4 regions of the Lentibacillus kimchii genome follow, and region 4 is predicted to be linked to each of the others. Evidence: riboswitches for the same ligand, from Rfam matches in the RefSeq annotation. Region 4 holds a riboswitch; each other region holds the start of a gene.
The links. A riboswitch is a leader RNA that binds a small molecule or an ion and turns the genes downstream of it on or off. The one in region 4 is predicted to bind thiamine pyrophosphate.
Positions count from the first base shown of each region.

Region 1: another riboswitch for thiamine pyrophosphate. It lies ahead of tenA (thiaminase II); the one in region 4 lies ahead of thiT (energy-coupled thiamine transporter ThiT).
Region 2: another riboswitch for thiamine pyrophosphate. It lies ahead of thiW (energy coupling factor transporter S component ThiW); the one in region 4 lies ahead of thiT (energy-coupled thiamine transporter ThiT).
Region 3: another riboswitch for thiamine pyrophosphate. It lies ahead of ACZ444_RS02995 (thiamine phosphate synthase); the one in region 4 lies ahead of thiT (energy-coupled thiamine transporter ThiT).

Region 1 is NZ_AP043934.1:2,214,686-2,219,649, forward strand. Features, by position in the region: gene ACZ444_RS11735 (transporter substrate-binding domain-containing protein) at 1-78, opposite strand, end outside; gene ACZ444_RS11740 (sulfite exporter TauE/SafE family protein) at 318-599, opposite strand; gene ACZ444_RS11745 (SIS domain-containing protein) at 767-1,942, opposite strand; gene tenA (thiaminase II) at 2,111-2,800, opposite strand; TPP riboswitch at 2,965-3,068, opposite strand; gene ACZ444_RS11755 (NupC/NupG family nucleoside CNT transporter) at 3,159-4,367, opposite strand; gene ACZ444_RS11760 (DUF6395 domain-containing protein) at 4,676-4,964, shown strand, end outside.
Region 2 is NZ_AP043934.1:298,139-303,102, reverse strand. Features, by position in the region: gene panF (sodium/pantothenate symporter) at 1-1,180, opposite strand, end outside; gene ACZ444_RS01960 (YhdT family protein) at 1,177-1,446, opposite strand; gene ACZ444_RS01955 (DUF4064 domain-containing protein) at 1,821-2,249, opposite strand; TPP riboswitch at 2,416-2,532, shown strand; gene thiW (energy coupling factor transporter S component ThiW) at 2,616-3,107, shown strand; gene thiD (bifunctional hydroxymethylpyrimidine kinase/phosphomethylpyrimidine kinase) at 3,120-3,923, shown strand; gene thiM (hydroxyethylthiazole kinase) at 3,924-4,694, shown strand; gene thiE (thiamine phosphate synthase) at 4,698-4,964, shown strand, end outside.
Region 3 is NZ_AP043934.1:490,858-495,821, forward strand. Features, by position in the region: gene ACZ444_RS02985 (DUF1722 domain-containing protein) at 1-336, shown strand, start outside; gene ACZ444_RS02990 (IS1182 family transposase) at 575-1,930, opposite strand; TPP riboswitch at 2,107-2,215, shown strand; gene ACZ444_RS02995 (thiamine phosphate synthase) at 2,311-2,913, shown strand; gene thiS (sulfur carrier protein ThiS) at 2,955-3,158, shown strand; gene ACZ444_RS03005 (thiazole synthase) at 3,159-3,923, shown strand; gene ACZ444_RS03010 (MoeB/ThiF family adenylyltransferase) at 3,923-4,936, shown strand.
Region 4 is NZ_AP043934.1:1,174,770-1,179,733, reverse strand. Features, by position in the region: gene ACZ444_RS06385 (carbon starvation CstA family protein) at 1-959, opposite strand, end outside; gene ACZ444_RS06380 (hypothetical protein) at 1,070-1,234, opposite strand; gene ACZ444_RS06375 (hypothetical protein) at 1,237-2,658, opposite strand; gene thiT (energy-coupled thiamine transporter ThiT) at 2,859-3,431, opposite strand; TPP riboswitch at 3,551-3,651, opposite strand; gene ACZ444_RS06365 (hypothetical protein) at 3,733-4,095, opposite strand; gene ACZ444_RS06360 (DUF6884 domain-containing protein) at 4,115-4,570, opposite strand; gene ACZ444_RS06355 (aconitate hydratase) at 4,794-4,964, shown strand, end outside.

The sequences.
Region 1 (4,964 bases), 1.0 Mb from region 4:
TTTTATTTGGTCCCATGTATCATCTTTAGCATTATTACTTGTCTGACCACAGCCCCCTAATACAAATATGAAACACATAACAACAACTAATAAATCCCCTCTTAACCGCAACTTTCTCCCCCGCTTTTAAATACGTATTATAAAAATTAACACGAATATTGTAATGGCTTTCTGTCACTAAAGCAAGACGCGTATCATTGGTTGCTAACAACTTTAAAGACTATACGCGATAAAAACAGGCTATGACTGGAACAAAGCTCTCGGTGTGTTACTGACGATGGCTATTCTATCCAAAATACATGCGAAAGCCAATAAAATTAATAGAATGGACAGCATTTTGCATAATAATCCCCCATACGCTGGGCCAGTTTCATGCCAAGCTTAGAGCCAATAATGATACCAATTGCCCCCCATAAAATAGCCATCCAGTCGATTTTATCATAAAAAAACTGGGATACAACGCCATAGGAAGAGTAAAGGCATAATGAGAAAATGGAAGTTGCTATTGCTAAATGGGCAGGGAACTTAAATATATAAATCAGAATTGGTACAAGAAGCCATACACCGCCAATACCAAAATAATTGGATAATATACCCATACAAATAAAGTTATACATCAATTGCAATGTATATAAGCAACACAAAAACCCCTATTTCAACCATAAAAAAGAAGGCCGACCTCAAAACAATTGGTCAGCCCGTTTCTATAATGGGTTACTTTGCGATCGAAGGGTCGTCCACCCCGATCGATTAAATTCGCATTTTCCTATTGTTCATAATCATAAATAGTTACACCTTGCACGACCCTGTTAACACGCCCGTCCGGACTCGGATTGTCAGGTGTCAACCCAAGTTGCAATGATTTTCTGAAGGCCAGCAGCTGCGCAAACAAAATGTAGGTAAACGCTAATTGGAAATCACCTGAAAACGATTCTTCACTATCATGCGCATAAATAGCCCAATCAGCCAGCTCGTCTGCTTCCTCGTCTGGCTTCTCTGTGAGAGCGATAACCTTTGAACCGGAATTATCAGCTGCCAGTTCCCGCAATAAATCCATATCATACTTCCGTGTATACGCATGGCTGGATACAAATAGAACGACAACGGATTGGTCATTCAAAATGGACTTCGGACCATGACGAAAACCTAATGACGATTCATGAATGGCAACAGCGTTACCGGCCGTCAGTTCCAGCATCTTTAACGCTGCCTCGTGGGAAAGCGGGCTCATCAGACCGGAGCCTAAATAAACAACCCGGGAAAAATCAAACGCAAGCAGCTCATCAATCTTATCAGGAATAGTTGCCAGAAAATCCTCGGCCGTTGATATTAGGAGTTTCGCCTCATTACCGGTGAAAGGCTTTTCCGTAAACACGCCATAAGCTGTCATCATCATGGAGGTGAAACTGCTCGTCATCGCAAATCCCTGGTCATTTACCTCATCCGGCATCAAAATGGTCAGGGAATTGTCGTCCTGTTTGCTGTTTACAGCCAATTGACCTTCCGCATTGCATGTAATGACCACCTGATAAAAATGATCAACCATCTGTTTCCCCAGGGAAACAGCAGCAAGGCTTTCGGGACTGTTGCCTGAGCGGGCAAACGATACCATGATGGTCGGTATATTCTGAAACAAATAATTTTTCGGTGTGGCAACAATATCTGTTGTCGCAACCGCTTCAAATGTTACATGAGTACCGGTTTGCCTGCGCAATTCCGGCACGAGTGTTTCCCCGGCAAAAGCGGATGAACCGGCTCCCGTCATAATGACCCGGACACGTTCGTGCTTGGCATAAATCGATTCAACAAATTCCTTCCAGGCACTCTTTTGTTTAAACACCATGTCCGTCATTTTTACCCATACGTTTGGCTGCTGGGCTATTTCTTCAGCTGTTTGCATCGCGCTGTTAGCTTCCAGCATGTCATGCGTTAAATTAAACATACGTATGCTCCCTTAATGGTTTTAGTACATGAACTGTTTTCTCGCGCGGTTGGCGTAACGTCTATTAGTCATTATAAACAATTTCCCGAAAAATTCATATTGCTTTGTTTCATATTGCCATAAAAAACAGGGTGCCCCGCTCTAGTGCGGGACACCCTGTTGTGATAATTAACCGGAGACCTTCGTCTGTTTCTGCTCCGAAAGCCACGTTTCAAATCTATAAGCCATTTCCCAGAAAGCAAGTTCATATTCTTTAGCTATCACAAACTGATCTTTAATTTTCGCCTTCTCTGCTGCGCTTGCCTCGGCTGCGAGGTCATCCAGCAAGTTGATCATGTCGCGCGTTGATTCCTGAAATTCATCACTTGCATACATCTGAATCCAATTATCATAAATTTCGACGCCGGTCTTCGTGCCCTTGTTTTCCAGACCGATATCGGCATATAACCAGTAGCACGGGAGCATCGCAGCGATCATTTGCGCCAGACTGCCGGATAACGCGGCGCGATATAAATGGGATGTATAGGCATAAGCTGTTGGCGCAGGTTTGAATTGCTGCACGTCTTCATCGGTAATATTTAAAATTCTGGCATGTTCCTTATGAACGGTAAGCTCTGCTTCAGCTGTTGTTTTGGCTTTTTCCGCCAGAGATGCTGCCTGACTGAAGTCATCTGCCTGAGCAGCCGCAAAGGCATGGACTTTCCCGTAGTGTTTTAAATAATAGATGTCCTGCATGATATAATTTTTGAATGTTTCCAGCGGCAAATCGCCTCTCACAATCCCCTGGACAAAAGGATGGTTCAGGCTGTATGTCCAGCTCTGTCCGGTCGCCTCTTTCAAAGATTCCGAAAAACGCATCACTAAATCCTCCTCAAAATGCATGATCAACCAATTATCCGCATCTAGCAGCCAACTTCCACCACAGTATTGACGATATACAATAAATTTGATGCCCTGCTGGTTTTCAAGAAACTAATAAAAAACCACCCCGGAAATGGAGTGGTTTTCTAGCAATCTCAACTATTGTACCAGCTCCACTTCCCTCCGCTAGTGCAAACTAGATCAGGTTCAAAGGGATTAAGACAGTCATCTTATCTCAGCCGCGCAGGCACCCCTAGTGGATTTCTTATTAATTTAATTTTAGCATAACTTATCAAGAAGGCTTCGTCAAACAAGTACGGACCTTTTCGCTGTACGTCAGACTGCCAATCTAGCTTTAAACAAGCATACCTGCTATTGCGGCACTTAATAGATTGGCGAGTGTCCCGGCCAGCACAGCCTTCAGCCCGATTCTTGCAATGTCACCCCTTTTATTTGGCGCCATTGGACTAAGTCCGCCGATCAGGATGGCCATCGAGCCAAAGTTGGCAAATCCGCACAAAGCGAATGTAATAATAGTTTGAGCTTTATCAGAAAAAGTATCAATAACAGGACCGAAATTGGAAAAAGCAACAAATTCATTCGTAATAATCTTTTGACCAATAAGCGATCCGGCACGCATAGCTTCATCCCATGGAATACCAATCATAAACGCAATTGGTGAAAAGATATAGCCAAGAATTTGCTGCAAGGTTAAATCATCCACACCGAATAAACCGCCGGCCCAGCCTAAAAACAGATTGGCGAGAGCAATAAGTGAAAGAAAACTGATAAGCATTGCGCCAACCGTCAGGGCTAATTTCAGACCATCACTGGCACCCCCGGCAGCTGCATCGATCACATTGGTCGTCTCTGTATCCTTTTCCAGTGTAACTTCATCTGTGGTTTGTTCCTTATTAACTTCAGGGATAATAATTTTTGCCATTAATAAACCAGCCGGCGCAGCCATGAAACTTGCTGCAATTAAAAATCTCATAGGAACACCAAGCAAAGCATAGCCAGCCAGGACTGATCCGGCAACAGTAGCCAGGCCTCCAGTCATCACAGCAAACAATTCAGAAAGCGTCATGTTCTTAACATACGGTCTGATTACGAGCGGTGATTCCGTTTGTCCAAGAAAGATACTCCCTGCGGCGTTCATGGATTCGACTTTGCTTGTTTTCAGCAGTTTAGAGAGCGCACCGCCGAGCATCCGAATGATCCACTGCATGACACCAAGATAATATAAGACTGAAATAAGTGACGAGAAAAAGATGATGACAGGCAGTACCTGAAAAGCAAAGATGCTATCGTCCTTAGGGATAAGGGGATCAAAAAGAAAACTTATTCCAGCATTAGCAGAGCCGATAATCTTCTCCACAATACCGGAGACCCATTCAAGTGCCTTATGCCCAAGCGGCCACTTTAACACGATAAGTGCGAAAACGATTTGAATTGCCAGAGCGACAAATACAGTTCGAAAATTAATTCTCTTCTTATTGTTTGAAAATAGGAAGGCGATTGCAAGAAGTATTACAATACCCGCTATTCCCCATAAAATATTCATTCTTTGTCCACATCCCTATCGAAAGTATTGTTTCGGATTCTCTAATGTTAGACTTCAGACTTCTAATTAAGTATCTTCTGAAATATCGCACAGTTTGTAACTGATTGAAATATAGTTAAAGTGCGAGCCTCCCCTAATAGATTTCTGTCGATTTTTGTAATCGGATACAGTCATAGTACCAAGCACCTTGAATGCTTGTCAAAGCGTTAGCATCATGACACTGATATACCGCGAGAGCAACCCATACATTCGAATTAACCTTTACATATACTAGAAAGACCAAAACTTCTGTAAAGGTGTGACTAAATGTGATCATTAACGCTCAAGCTGACAACGGCAAACTGGAATTGGGATTCACGCCAGAAAACGACGATCCCAAAACAAACACCGTATTTAATAGCGTTTTCAAGACAAACCAAACGACTCGTATGGGATCCAAACGTTGTGAGTTCCATCTGCCGGCTGACTGGACGCTCGATTCGGTTCATCCTGATCTGCTCGCACTTGCCACCATAGCCATTATTTATCCCTTTTGCGGTTCGCGCATCCGAGTGCCTCGAGGTGTCAGCAAATCATTCCACGAACGCCTCAGGCAAA
Region 2 (4,964 bases), 880 kb from region 4:
TAATCAGATCAGGCGGGTTCAGAGCCATCAGGAAGACAATCACCCCAAGAACTGCGGTTACACCAATACTAAGCCCTTTCACCCGTTTTGGAGGTGCCTTTGGTTCGACATAATTCAAATAAATATCCTTAACGAGTGAAGAACTGACTAAAAGCAGCAGGGAGTCCACCGTTGACATAATCGCTGCCATCGGAGCCGCAAGCACCATGCCTGCCAGCCAGTTCGGCAAAACTTCCAGAGCAATCAGCGGCATGACTTTATCACCCACTTCAATACCTGGCAGAATCGGCCGGGCCAGGACACCAATCAAATGCATATTCAGCATAATAATACCGACGACAATCGTGCCAATGATAATCGCCCGATGCATCGAGCGGGAATTTTTATAAGACATCGCTCTGACTGTAATCTGCGGCAGGGCCACGACACCGACACCGACCAGCAGCCAGAATGACGACACGAATTGGGGTGTGAGCGTGCCTTCAGCACCAAACGGCGTAATCAGATTCGGGTTTTCCGCACGAAGACCCTCCATCAGATTGGACAAACCGCCTCCTGCCACAATCGTCGCAATCAAAAGAATCAGCGTCCCGACAAACATGATCGCTCCCTGAATGGCATCGGTCAGCGCCACTGCCCGGAAACCGCCAATAGTCACATAAATCAGGACAAATAACGCAAAGATAAACAGGGCCGTTGTATATGGAATACCGACCAGTGATTCGATCAGCCGGGCTCCGCCAATCCACTGCGCCGCCATCGCAGAGAATAAGAATATGATGATACTGACAGCTGAAAACAGAACAACCCATTTGGACTTATAGCGTTCCTTTAAAAAATCCACCATTGTCAGGGCGTTATATTTCCGCGTCACAATCGCAAACTTTTTCCCCAGCACCATCAGGACAAAATAACCCGTCGACACCTGAGTCATCGCGAGCAGCACCCAGCCGAGGCCTTCCGTATAGGCTGTGCCCGGTCCGCCAATAAAACTGCTGGCACTGCCATAAGTCGCTGTCATCGTCATCGCAAGGACAAAGCCGCCAAGACTTCGCCCACCGAGAAAGTAATCCTGCATAAACGAACTGGACGACTGTACCGATCTGCTCGCCCAGACACCGGCACCAAATATAATAAGCAAAACGCCAATTAACGGAACTAATGCCTGCCATGTCGTCATAGCTCGTTCTCCTCATCATCCAGTGAGACCTCGACAAACCATTTTTTGACGACAACAGTCACCAGAACAGCCATGACAATAAATCCTACAACACAGCTGTAAAAAAACCAGGCCGGCAATCCAAAAATATATGTATAGTCAGACGGGTCTTGACTGCCAAGACCATACGCAAAGACAAACCACCAGATAAAATTAAATATGGCCAGTCCAACGCCAATCAAGGCCTCACGATTAGCCACCTTATAACGCGGGTCCTCATCGGGCAAATACTGTTTATTCAATGAATAATCCCCCTTGAATGTCCCAGTCGTTCCAGGGCAGGACATTTCTGCGACTATAACTCACTATAACATATTTGTAATATTTAAAAAGTTCATTGCTTAAAACTGCCCTGTGACTAAGCTGGGTTAAAATGAGCGCAGGAAACGACTAAAGACTCCTGCGGGAACAAAAGCATAGATGAGACCCCGAAATACGTCAAGCACAACGCAAGACTTCCCCGAAAAAGCTCGCGGGCGTGACGAGCAGGAGAAGGCTCACCAGCTGCCCGCAGAAACCGACGTCTGTTTTCGGAGCGTTGTGCTCACATTCGAGTTGTTCGGATCACCCTTTGACAGGATACTTTTGTCTCAGCCTCTGCTTATTCCATAGTTATGGTTGACTGAGGTGCTTTTCGCGCCAGGCACATAATACCGGCAATCAAATAAAAGATTCCGCCAAATATCAAAGCTCCAAAGGTGATCAGCGTGGATACCGCCGCCGTCACAATCAACATAATGCCGGCCGCTTTGGGTTTGCTGTTGCCTTTCATAAACACGATTGAGATAATTCCCATAATCACACTAATTACCGTCAGAATAACAAGGAACCAGCCGCCGCCCTGAATACCTTCTAAAGCTACATCCAGCTCGCCTGGTGCTATACCGGGCTGCTGCTTCATTTCATCTGTTGCTTCATTCAAAACCGCCTCGTTATTAGACACCCAGACCATAAGACCGCCTGCGATCGAAAAAAATCCATAAACAAGTGCACCTATAACCGATAAAACGATTTCCCCTGTTCTGCTCATACTGCTCCTGCCTCCCTTATTAAAAGATGCATGACATGGCCATCATCACCAGTCACATAGTTGTAAGTATTTTCTTACCTCTTTCATTCTATCAAACGTTACTAAAAAATTTAACTATCATGACAAATTCTTATTCTTTTGTTAAACTGAATATGAAAAGACAATTAAACACTACTAGGGGTGCCCAAAAATCGCGGGCTGAGAGGAAAGGCGTTCGAAGCTTTCCGACTCTTACGGACCTGATCTGGTTAGTACCAGCGAAGGGAAGTAGTCTGATAACGTATTCAGCTATTTTTTAAGCCAGGTCCAGTCAATGGATCTGGCTTTTTTGATTTTTCTGCCGCCCCTAATGAAAGGAGCATTGGATTGAACCGTACGCACCTCCTGACAACAATGGCTGTTTTTGTCGCGATTGGAACACTGGGAGCTCAACTCTTATGGTTTCCAGCAGGTGTCGCGAAAGCTTATCCTGTGCAGCATGCCGTTAATGTAACAGCAGCTGTCACGCTCGGTCCGGGACCGGCCGTTATCATTGCATTTATGATTGGCCTGCTTCGCAACATGCTCGGTCTGGGGACGCTGTTAGCCTTTCCCGGTGGCATGGTTGGCGCCTTTCTGGCTGGCTGGCTCTACCGGCTGACAAACAGAAAAGGAATGGCTGCCTTTGGCGAAGCGATCGGAACTGGTATAATCGGATCACTGTTCGCCGTGCCCTTTGCACGCATTCTGCTGGGAAGCTCAGCCGGTGCCTTTTTCTTTATGCCGTCATTTCTTGTCAGCAGTGTTTCGGGTGCTTTAATTGGCTGGTTTGTCACAGCAAAAATGAAACAGACAAACGTCATGAAAAATCATGTCTAAGGAGGCATTGCAATGCCATCAATACCCAAAGCTTTAACCATTGCCGGCACAGACCCGACAGGCGGCGCCGGCATTCAGGCTGATCTTAAAACATTTCAGGAATTGAAAAGCTATGGCATGTCCGTTATCACATCCGTCGTCGCCCAAAATACAACAGGTGTTCAGGACGTCCAGAATATGTCATCATCCATGATCAAACAGCAGCTGGAATCCGTCATGGACGATATCCCATTCCAATCATTCAAAACCGGCATGCTGGCAAACGTCCCTATTATGGAAGCGGTCTATGCCGAATTAGCCCAGTTGGATGTGCCTTATGTCATGGATCCGGTTATGGTGACAACAAGCGGCGATACGCTCGTCTCAGAGGAGGCGCGCGATTATTTGCGCGAGGCTTTATTACCGCTGGCAGCAGTCGTTACCCCGAATATCCCGGAAGCCGAAGTACTGACCGGTATGACGATTCAAACAGCTGATGACATGAAGCAGGCCTCCCAGCAGATTGTTCACAAGTACAATGCCGGAGCTGCCCTTGTTAAAGGCGGCCATATGCAAGGTAAAGCCGTTGACTTTTTATACGACGGCCAGACAATTCATACGTTTACGGCAGAGCGCATCGAGACCAGTAATACGCATGGCACAGGCTGCACCTATTCAGCCGCCATCACAGCCTATCTCAGTCAAGGCTATACCTTATATGACGCTGTACGCCTGGCTAAAGCTTTTGTGACCTCAGCCATACGCCATTCATTTTCGATCGGCCATGGCAGCGGTCCGACCAATCACTGGGCCAGCAGAATGGAGGAGTTTAATTAAATGAAACACACGATCATTGAAGACGTACGCAAGACGACACCGCTTATCCACCATCTGACGAATCAAGTGGTGATCAATCTCTCAGCAAACGGGTTGCTGTCGTTCGGGGCAGCACCCGTTATGGGCAAAGCTGAAGAAGAAGCAGCGGATATGGCAGCGAATGCTGATGGTGTTCTCTTGAATATCGGCACCCTGACGTCCTGGGAGCTGCCGGCGATGATTCGTGCCGGCCAAGCAGCGAATGAAAATGGCATCCCGGTTTTGCTTGATCCGGTCGGTGTCGCTGCCACCCCATTCCGGACAAACGCTGTCAAAAGCATTTTAGAAAACGTGAAGCCGACAGTCATTAAGGGGAATGCCGGCGAACTCGCTCATATTGCAGGCATCCCGTGGGAAACAAGAGGCGTTGACTCAATTGGCGATGGCCATGCTGACGACATCGCCACTAAAATTTCTGATATTTACCAGACAACTGCGCTTGTAACCGGCCAGACAGATATCATCAGCAGTCATGGCAGCATGGTGTCAAATCAAACCGGCCACCCGCTTTTAAGCCAAGTAACCGGTGCTGGCTGCCTGCTGGGATCTGTCTTAACAGCCTGCCTGACCACTGACGACACGCTTGAAAACCAAGTTCTGACAGCGGTTGAATTTTACGGACTGGCCGCTGAATATGCTGCCAAACGCTCGGACGTCAATGGCTCAGGGACATTTCTGCCGCATTTTATCGATGCCCTGTCGTTTGATCCCGCCGAACTGGAAAGGACGTGAGCTATGAATTTACGGATATATTTTATCATGGGCAGTCAGAATGCCAGCCATGACAAGCCTGAGGCAATACTTGAAGAAGCCGCTCAAGCCGGCATTACAGCCTTTCAATTCCGGGAAAAAGGTGAAAACGCGCTTACGGGTGAGGCCAAATTAGCCTTAGGACATAGACTGCGTGACATCTGCAGGCGCTACAACGTCTTGTTTTTTATAAATGATGACCTTGATCTGGCTGAACCACTGCAAGCAGACGGCATCCATGTCGGACAGGAC
Region 3 (4,964 bases), 680 kb from region 4:
CGGATTGATGCGACGTATCAGTCTACAGCGAGTGAGGCATTGCCTGAACTAGCCAACGCGCTCTATCATGCGGCTGGCTATTTTAAACAGCTGCTGTCCAATGAGCGACGCCAGGCTATTAATGCCTTGATCCGGGATCAGCCTGCTGCAGCATTAGCGGAATTGGAGCGGGAAACGACTAATTACCACGTTGACTACTTATTGTCCTCGCGTCTGTGGCCGAGCCAGCGGGAAAAGCCGTTTAACCATGTGCCTGTGCGTTTAACGTACCAAGGACAGGTTTATGAAGCGTCTGAGCTGCTCTGGCAAGGCGATCACGTGATCAGGCGAACGTAATCTGATTTTCCATTATTTAATGGCTAACGTCAACTAAGTAAACTACATGTAATATCTGAGCTTACAATTTCTGTATAATCTTGGCTCATGATCACTTGAATTCACGCATAACAGTGATGACTTGAAATATATTAATTTAATAATTTACAACAAATTTACATGAATCAATTTCATAATTGCTCTTATTAAAAACGCAAAGACCTGCAGAATTTCTAATGTGTATTTTTTTAAAATTCCTCTAAGCAGCCTGCTGCTGCTTTAACGCGGCATCAATGCGGTCTGCGGCTAATTTCGATGCATTATACATCAACGTAACGATATCAAAATGGATCTGAGCGCGTTTCCCTGAACGATGGCGAACATTGTTGAGCTGAAAGAATTCCTTTAAATAGGCATTGACACGTTCAACGGCTGATCGGCGCTTGTAGATGGTGTTCCAAGCTTTAGAGCCCCGTGCCGGGGCTGTGTATCGCCTGAGGTCTTTAGTGATTTTCATCTTGAATACTTTCTGGCATATGTCTTCATGGGCTAAAGGGCAGTCTTTGCATTCCTTTGGGTTTGTGTACTTCAGGGTTTCATGTTTGGCATCGTAACTTTCATAACGGTACGAATGTTCACGGAAACATGTTGGGGCAAAATATTTATCAAACCCTATGGGTTCCGATTCATTGCGTTTATTATAGGCAATGATAGATTGCTGGCCCATTCGATAGACCTGCGTGTAAATCGGTTCAAAATCATAACCCGCATCCATCGTCTGATAACGCAAGTTTGAAAGAGGCAAGCGTTCATTCATCCCCTTCAATAAAGGAATTGCGGCTTTTCCATCATTTAGATTTCCTGATGAGAAAAGGGCCTGTAAAATGTATTGACTTGATGTGCCGACAGCCAGATGTCCTTTATAGCCAAACCAGAATGTATTTTTGCCTTCGCTGTTTTTCTTGATCCCCCATTGGGGATCCCGGGGAACACCGTCTCGAAGTTCTGTTAAAGATGCATCCAGTTGAGCTTCGATTTTCCTGTCATAAAGAGGCAGATTCGCTTCTTTCTCAGCTTGTTCCTGGAGCCATTGGTCACGCTCTTCCCTGGATTTACGGCCGCGTTTTTTCGGTTCCGGCTTTGCCTTTTCTTCTTTAGGCGGGGCCTGATCACGTGCTTCGAAATGAGTCGCATCGATGGCGACTGTATCATCAGCGATAAAGCCTTCGGCAATGGCTTGAAGAACAACTTTTTCCTGGGCCTTTTCCAATGCATCTGACTCGCTCAGCTTGGTTAAAAGGCGGGAATAGGAAGCTTCCGAAGGAATCTTGTCTGAAACCAGAAATCCACAATTCAATTTGAAGGCAATATCATCATCTAAGCGTTTTTTCAGGTCTTTTATGGTTGGGATGCGTTCAACATACCGAATGAAAACGGAAATAATCATCGCTGCAACATTCAGCTCTTCAGGCGCGCCCAAACGGGATTTTTTAGCCATGTCGTGATAAATGGCATCCAAATCAACGGCGGAAATGATCGCCTCATACTTTTGGGTAGGTTCCATGTCATAAAGTTCTTGGATGCTAAATAAGCTTGGTTGTCGTATAATAGTCATAGGAAGTATTCCTCCAATCTCTATGGATGTTTTAGTTCAACTACCATTATACAAGATTTGGGGAGGTACTTCCTTTTTTACGTTTTTAAGTCCTTGCGCCGCAAGGGCTATGAATTATGAAATTCGCTCATATCTAAATTTTTATGGTAGTCTAATAATAAATCAAAATATCTTAATAATCCCACTAGGGGAGCTTTTTAAAAAGCTGAGATCAGAGTACTGACTCTGAGACCCTTTGAACTTGAGACGGTTAACGCCGGCGTAGGGAAGTGGCAAGGTGAACATTGCAAGTCTCTTAATGATTTGCGATATAAACGAAACCACTTTCCATGCTGGGAAGTGGTTTTTTGCGTTCGGCTGGTGTGTGAGAGGGGGCATTTATGTCAGAGCTTCATGTTATTTCCACAGGCAAACAATCACTAGAAGAATTGACGTCGATTATCAGGGACATTCACACCTATATTGACTGGCTTCATTTACGCGAAAAAACATGGACATCTGAACAGTTGAAGCAGGCGATTGATGACCTTGCTGAAGCCGGTATTCCGCGCAGCAAAGTGATCGTTAATACAGATGCAGACACTGCTTACGAGAAAATGACAGGGGGTGTGCAGCTGACTTACGAGAGTATGGACGCTGCCAATGCCCGACATCTTAATATACATTGGCGTATCGGGTGTTCCGTTCATTCGGTTCAGGAAGCTGTGAAAGCCGAGGCTAACGGTGCTGATTATGTACTGTATGGTCATGTTTTTGCGAGCGGGTCAAAACCGGGTATGGAACCACGAGGACTTGAAAATCTGCGGCATGCAGTCCGGAGCGCGTCAGTTCCAGTTATAGCAATTGGCGGGATAGCACCGGAAAATGTACACGATGTTCTTGACACGGGTGCTTCGGGCGTTGCTGTTCTGTCCGGTATTTTGCTGGCGGATAATCCCGTCGATGCTGTCCAGCGCTATAAAAAGGCTTTAACAGCTGGCTGATACCCTTAAGCTTGCTTAATCATTTAAAGGGGGGTGATAACATGCAGCTTAATATTAATGGCAACATGACTGATATGCCTGAGACAGTGAAGACAGTCTCGGATGTGAAACAGTATTTTCATATTAGCAGTACCGTCGTTATTGTGGAGTACAATGGTGATATTTTGAATAAGGATAGGCATGAAAAGCAAGAAGTTCGCAGTGGTGACAAAATTGAACTGGTCCAATTTGTAGGAGGTGGCTAAATGTTAACGATAGGTAATAAAACATTTAATTCCCGGTTATTTCTCGGGACGGGTAAATATCCCGACTTTGACACACAAAAACAGGCTGTTGATGTATCAGAAGCGGATATCCTGACTTTTTCGGTCAGGCGGATGAATATATTCGAACCGTCACAGCCGAATTTTCTGGAGAAACTAGATGTAGAGAAGTATAGCTTGCTGCCCAATACAGCAGGTGCTAAGACGGCTGAAGAAGCCGTCCGCACGGCTAAACTGGCTAACGCCTCAGGGTTGTGTGACATGATTAAAGTGGAAGTAATCGGTGATGACAAGACATTGCTCCCTGATCCGACGGAAACGTTAAAGGCAACAGAGGAACTGGTTCAAGAAGGCTACACGGTCCTGCCGTACACGTCTGACGATGTTGTGCTGGCACAGCGGCTTGAAGAAATAGGAGCTCATGCTGTTATGCCTGGTGCTTCGCCGATTGGATCCGGGCAAGGGATTCTGAATGAACTTAATCTGAGTTTGATAACGGAACTTTTAACGGTGCCGGTCATTGTAGATGCGGGAATCGGTTCTCCTAAAGATGTCGTCACAGCGATGGAACTTGGGGCAGATGGCGTTCTGTTAAATTCTGCTGTAGCGAAAGCGTCAAAACCCGTGAAAATGGCTGAGGCGATGAAACTTGCTGTCCAAGCAGGCCAATTGGGCTATGAAGCTGGACGCATCCCGAAAAAACGCTACGCTGCTGCCAGCAGTCCGGCAGAGGGGATGAGTGTCTGATGAATGAACGTTATTCTCGGCAGATTCTATTTCGGGGAATTGGCGAAGATGGCCAGCAAATGCTGCAGAATAAACACGTTCTTGTGATAGGCGCCGGCGCACTCGGAACGGGCAATTCGGAAATATTAGTCCGTTCCGGCGTTGGCAAGATTACCATTGTGGACCGTGATTATGTTGAATGGAGCAATCTGCAGCGCCAGCAGCTGTACACGGAACAGGATGCCGAACAGCAGATGCCTAAAGCCATTTCAGCTCAGAGACGGTTGCAGGCGATTAATCGTGACGTAACGATCGAAGCGCATATCGCGGATGTAACGCCGACTGAGATGGAGCAATTCGCACCAGATACTGACCTGATTATGGATGCAACAGATAATTTTGAAATCCGCATGATTATCAATGATGCTGCGCAGAAATATAGCGTTCCCTGGATTTATGGATCCATTGTAGCCAGTTACGGGATTAGTTATACCATTCTGCCGCAGAGCTCGCCTTGTTTAAATTGCTTGCTGCAGGGCATGCCAGTAGGCGGATTGACTTGTGACACAGGGGGTGTGATCAGTCCAGTCGTCCAAATGGTTGTTGCTTATCAAACGGCTGAAGCTCTTAAGATTTTGACAGAGAATTGGTCTGACTTGCGCCGTGAACTTATTTCATTTGATATTTGGTCCAATGATCATTCATCGGTCAATGTCGATAAACTTAAATTCGTTGATTGTCCCTCATGTAGCACAGAACCCATCTATCCATTTCTGAGTCAAAGCCAGACGAAGACGGAAGTGCTTTGCGGCCGGGACACTGTTCAAATTCGGCCGGCATCGAAAGAAACACGCAATCTGGAAGACATCGCTAAGCATCTGTCCAATCTCGGTGACGTTAACCAAAATTCGTTTTTATTGCAGTTTCGTACCGATCAGAACCGGATGATTATGTTCAAAGATGGACGCGTGCTCGTGCATGGAACAAACGATGCAACAGAGGCGAGGTCGCTTTATCATCAATATTTTGCCTGATCAGTATTTGAAAGGGAGCGGCTTCGCT
Region 4 (4,964 bases):
AGTCCGTGAAACCCTGATATGGCGCCGCAGGCTATTGTAATAAACAAAAGCGGAAACCAGGACGTATCTGCGCCCGGATTTGTCATCGGTGCCGTTATTTCCGGGTTGGTAAACAAGAGTCCCAGATACAGAATTGCCAAACCGACAACAAGCTGATGTGAATTAATAAAATCACGCGGCTGAAGAAGCTTCCAGACGGGCAGTGTCGAAGCAATATACACATAAACCATTAAAATGACAATCCAAATCATAAAAGCACTGTTTACCGCACCGAGTCCGAAAAGCCCTTCACTGCCCTCACCGCCGAAGTATTGAACAATATCAATCTGCAAAAAGTCAACTCGGCTGGCCATGATTGCTGTCAGATACATAGCCCCTAGAGCTAATAAGGACGGTACAAGCATCCTGGCCTTGCGTTTATAAACAGCGTAACCAATCCATATTGCCAGCGGTATTTGAATAAATACTGGCAGGACACTCGTTGGGAAGGAAATAAATAAATTGGCAATCACCCAGGAAAAGACAGCATTAACCATTAAAACGAGAATTAAAATGATAAATAGAAAGAGTATCTTAGAACGCTGACCTATCAGTTTGTTAGCCAGTGAACCAATTGACTGGCCTTTATTCCGGACTGACAGCGCCAGTGTTCCAAAATCATGAACCCCAGCAGCAAATATTGTGCCCAAAATCACCCATAAAAGAGCAGGAAGCCACCCCCAATAGACAGCTATAGCCGGCCCCATTATCGGCGCGGCGCCTGCCACGGATGTGAAGTGGTGCCCCCATAAAACAAATTTGCTGGTCGGTACAAAATCGACATCATCCCGATACCTATGCGCTGGCGTCACATAGTCTGGATCCAGACGGAAAATTCTTTCAGAAATAAATTTAGAATAATAGCGATAACCCAGTGCAAACACAGCCAGCCCAATAACCGCTACAATAATCCCATTCATCTGATAGCCCTCCTTGTCATGACCATTATAAAAAGACTTATCAGAATCTATGTACTATAAGTCAGAATAATACAACTTCTTAAACAATAACTGAAATAAGGATCCCAACATCAGACATCTTTTAGCTTAAAAAGCAATCTCACTAATAATGGTACAAAGCGAACATAAGCAAAGGGAAAAACTAAAGACGAAACATAGGTGAGACCCACCAGCGCACGAGGGGTCCCACCAGCCGCATCGACTTCAGTCTTATGAACACCCATTTTTTCGCTCATAATCAGAAAATCACTAAGGCTGCTAGAGCAGCTGTAATTAAGCCAAGCAAAACCGGAAGAAAGTTTTTTCGAACCAGGTCCATAACCGATACACCGCAAAAACCAGCAATCGCAATCAAGGACGACCACGCAACGATTGTTCCGCCACCGGTCCAAATCGAACCCATTTGACCGATCGCAGCGAGTGTTCCAGAATCAATCGACGACGTTTCCAAGGAAGCTGCCAGTGCCCCTGTCAGCGGCAAACCGGAAAATCCTGAGCCATCAAGTCCGGTAATAATACCTATAACCAATATACTGACGGCACCCAGCAAGGCATTATCCGGAACATGCTGCTGTGCAGCCTCAACAAGATCAAACAAGAACCCTGGCGCCCCTTCCTCGATACTGAGTATAGCACCGGAAAAATCGGAACTGCCCAGGAAGAAGAAGCCAGCAATCGGAATGACCGGTCCCATTGCTTTAAATGCAAAAACAAAGCCTTCTGTAATATGGTCCGCAATCGTATCCAAGGCTTTTTGGCGTCCAAATGCAATCGTTGACAGTAACAGCAGGACGACGGCCACACCACCAACAAAAGCCGCACCATCGCCACCTTCAAATCCAGACATTCGTCCGGAAGAAAGCTTCGAAAACATCATGTAAATCACAACCGCCAGCATAGCGATTGGAACCAAAACAGCAAACATTTTACTCCACATGGTGACGTGCCGCGATTCTGTTTTATTAAGAGGCTCGCCAGTTGTTTGGATCTGCTCCCCTTCGAGCTCATTCAAATCGCTGTCTTTTGATCGAATGGTTTTTCTGTAAAATACGTACGCGAATCCAATGGCCACCGCTCCGGCGATGAGTGATAAAACAAGTGCCTTATCAGCGACAACCGATGTTTCGATCCCGGCCGCTGTTGCAGATACATTAGGCGCCACTTGAACAATGTAATCGGAAGACAGTGCCATACCCTGGCCAGCCAGCGCAACAGCAACAGCTGAGGTCATAGCCGGAAGACCTGAGCGGATGGCGGCCGGAACAAGCAAGGCACAGATGAGCGGTACAGCAGGTGTTGGCCAAAAGAATAAGGAAATGACATAAGTAACACCCACCAGCAGGAAAAAGGATACATGCCCATTAACCATAAATTTCTGGATGGGCTGAATCATTCGCCTGTCAGCTCCTAAATCTCTCAACGAATGCAGGAGAGCCATCATAAATGTAATAATCAAAAATATATTAAACAGCTCTTTCGCAGCCACTAGATTAGCATTGAAAATGACCGTAAAACCATCCACCAGACTGCCCTGATATACCCAGGCAATCACAAACGTTCCAAGTAGCGACGGCAGGACAACGCCGCGGCGAAAGATCATCGTCAAAATGATCGCTAATGTGAACAGAGCATATAACCAGTGGGCCAGGGTTATCTCCACTTTAAACACTTCCTTTCTATCTGTGCTCCAGCCTATGCACGTTGAAAGAAAGCGGTGAAAACATCCATTTTGAATTGAACGCGAACTGCGGAAATGCACTGAATCGTTGTTATGAACGAAATAAAAATAGCCCTCTGTCGCAGAAGGACTATTTTTTAAATTCCGGTTCCGTAACATAATGTGAGCGGCATTGAACCAAATCAGGCTGTTTTTAATAACATTCTGGGCTGTTTATGAAATAGAAGAAAAACGACTGCTGCACTGATGACCAATGACGGAATGATATACGATATATTATAGAGCAATGAATAGACCCAGACAGATTGACCTTCCACAGCTGAATTAAAGAAGGCAACCCCAGCCGCAAAGTGAGCCAAAAACCGCAGTGAACTGCCCAAAATCACCCCAAGTGTTATATACGTAAGATAAACAGTTGTTTGCCCCGATTGAATAGCTTTTTGCACCTGCTTGGCAAAGATTCCAGCAAATCCAATTACCGTAAAGGCAAGGGCATAGTCAATGAAACCCTGAAGCGGGGTCAAGACGTAACCAGTCCCAGCCGCAACCTGCAAAATCCCCCACAAAAATCCTGACAAGAGCCCGCCTTTAAGACCCCAGCGAAATGCAAGTATAAATACAGGAATCATCGCCAATGAAATGGATCCGCCCTGTGCCCAGATTTTAAATGATAGAAACGGAATGACATCCAGCAACAAGGCCAGAGCTGTAAAGACAGCCACCTCAATTAAAAACAATGTGCGGTTTGAACGCATCGAACTCCTCCCCTTTTTGCCGGCAGCCTGTGCCGCCTGAATATGTTAAAAAACACAAAAAAAGCAATGCCAAGGGGAAGCTTTCTGATGGGAAAACTCCGCTCACATTGCTGCTGATCCATCAAAAAAGCCGCCATCCCTGCGCTAGTACTAACTAACAGGTTCGAAGGGTAAGAACTAACTCGTTCACTCTCAGCCAAAGGCTCCCCTTGAAGGCTTCTAACCTATGCTTTTTTTGCTGAATATATTATATCATACACCACACTAATTACAAGACTGTTCTGAATTCGGGGGGGTTCTATTATGATTTGTGCTTGGTATCTCTGCGGGGCGTCTGACTATATCCCTGCTGTCGTTGTAGGGGTATAATACCGTTTGTGATTTTACTGACTATAGCCATAAATATAAGTCCCGCTGCTGCGATTATGATCATGACAGCAAAAAATTGGATTATGAAGGCACCTATGCTGCTGGAAACAGCTGCTGTTATATAGCGACTGCCATAAAACAGCGTAACACCAGCAATGCTGATAATGACAATGAATGTCAGAACCGTCCCTGCCAATTGCCCCAACCGAAGTTTTTTCCAAGTATCTTTATATTTAAATGCGGCATAAATTAAATAAACAATTACAACCAGTGAAACAAATATTATTCGCGTCATTACCATCAGCTCCTGTCATTTAATGAACCGGTGTGTGTGCTTCCACCGCCCGTTTGAGTGCCTGCAGAATATAGCCGATCCCGCCGTAGTTCGCGAGCGGAAAGACCCTTGGCATACCATCAGGAAATGTTCCGTTTATCACAGGCTTGTATTTTTGACCTGTCAGCACCACAAGCCTGTCAAATTGTTTCAGCTGTTTTTCGTCTGCCTGGCATATTAATTGCGCATACGAGACAATCTCATCACTGTTTTGGTTAAACGTCACATCATACGGACCATCAACGATATCGTCCGCAAATAAAAACCCGTGTTTAGCTGACAGAATCACCCATTGATCAGTAAACATTTCTGCATATTGCCGCGTGCGTTTGTGCAGTGTACCGGTATAAGCATTTTTTGCGGGCACAGCCCCCATTTCCGGATGATTGTCCCAAATCTTTTTCCGGCCACATGGAATAATACTTAATTCCTTCATCTCGTTTCACTCCTATTTACATAAGTATAGCATGTTAACCAGAGCTGCAAAAGACAAATCGTTTTATAACGCTTGATTGCAATTGTTTGACCTTCAGAACTAACAATTCTATACTCGATGGGAGAAAGTAATAAATAGAAAGTACTTAAGATTGCTTTTCTGTTTGATTGCTTATTTACAAGGAATGACATTGTACAGTTATGATTTAAAAGGAGGAACCACATTGGCTTTGAATGTTGCACAAAAACTGATCAAAGATCACGTCGTTTCGGGCGACATGAATGCCGGGTCAGAAATTGGTCTGCAAATCGATCAGACACTGACCCAGGACGCCACAGGAACCATGGTCATGCTTGAACTTGAAGCGATGGGCCTGGACTATGCCAAAACCGAA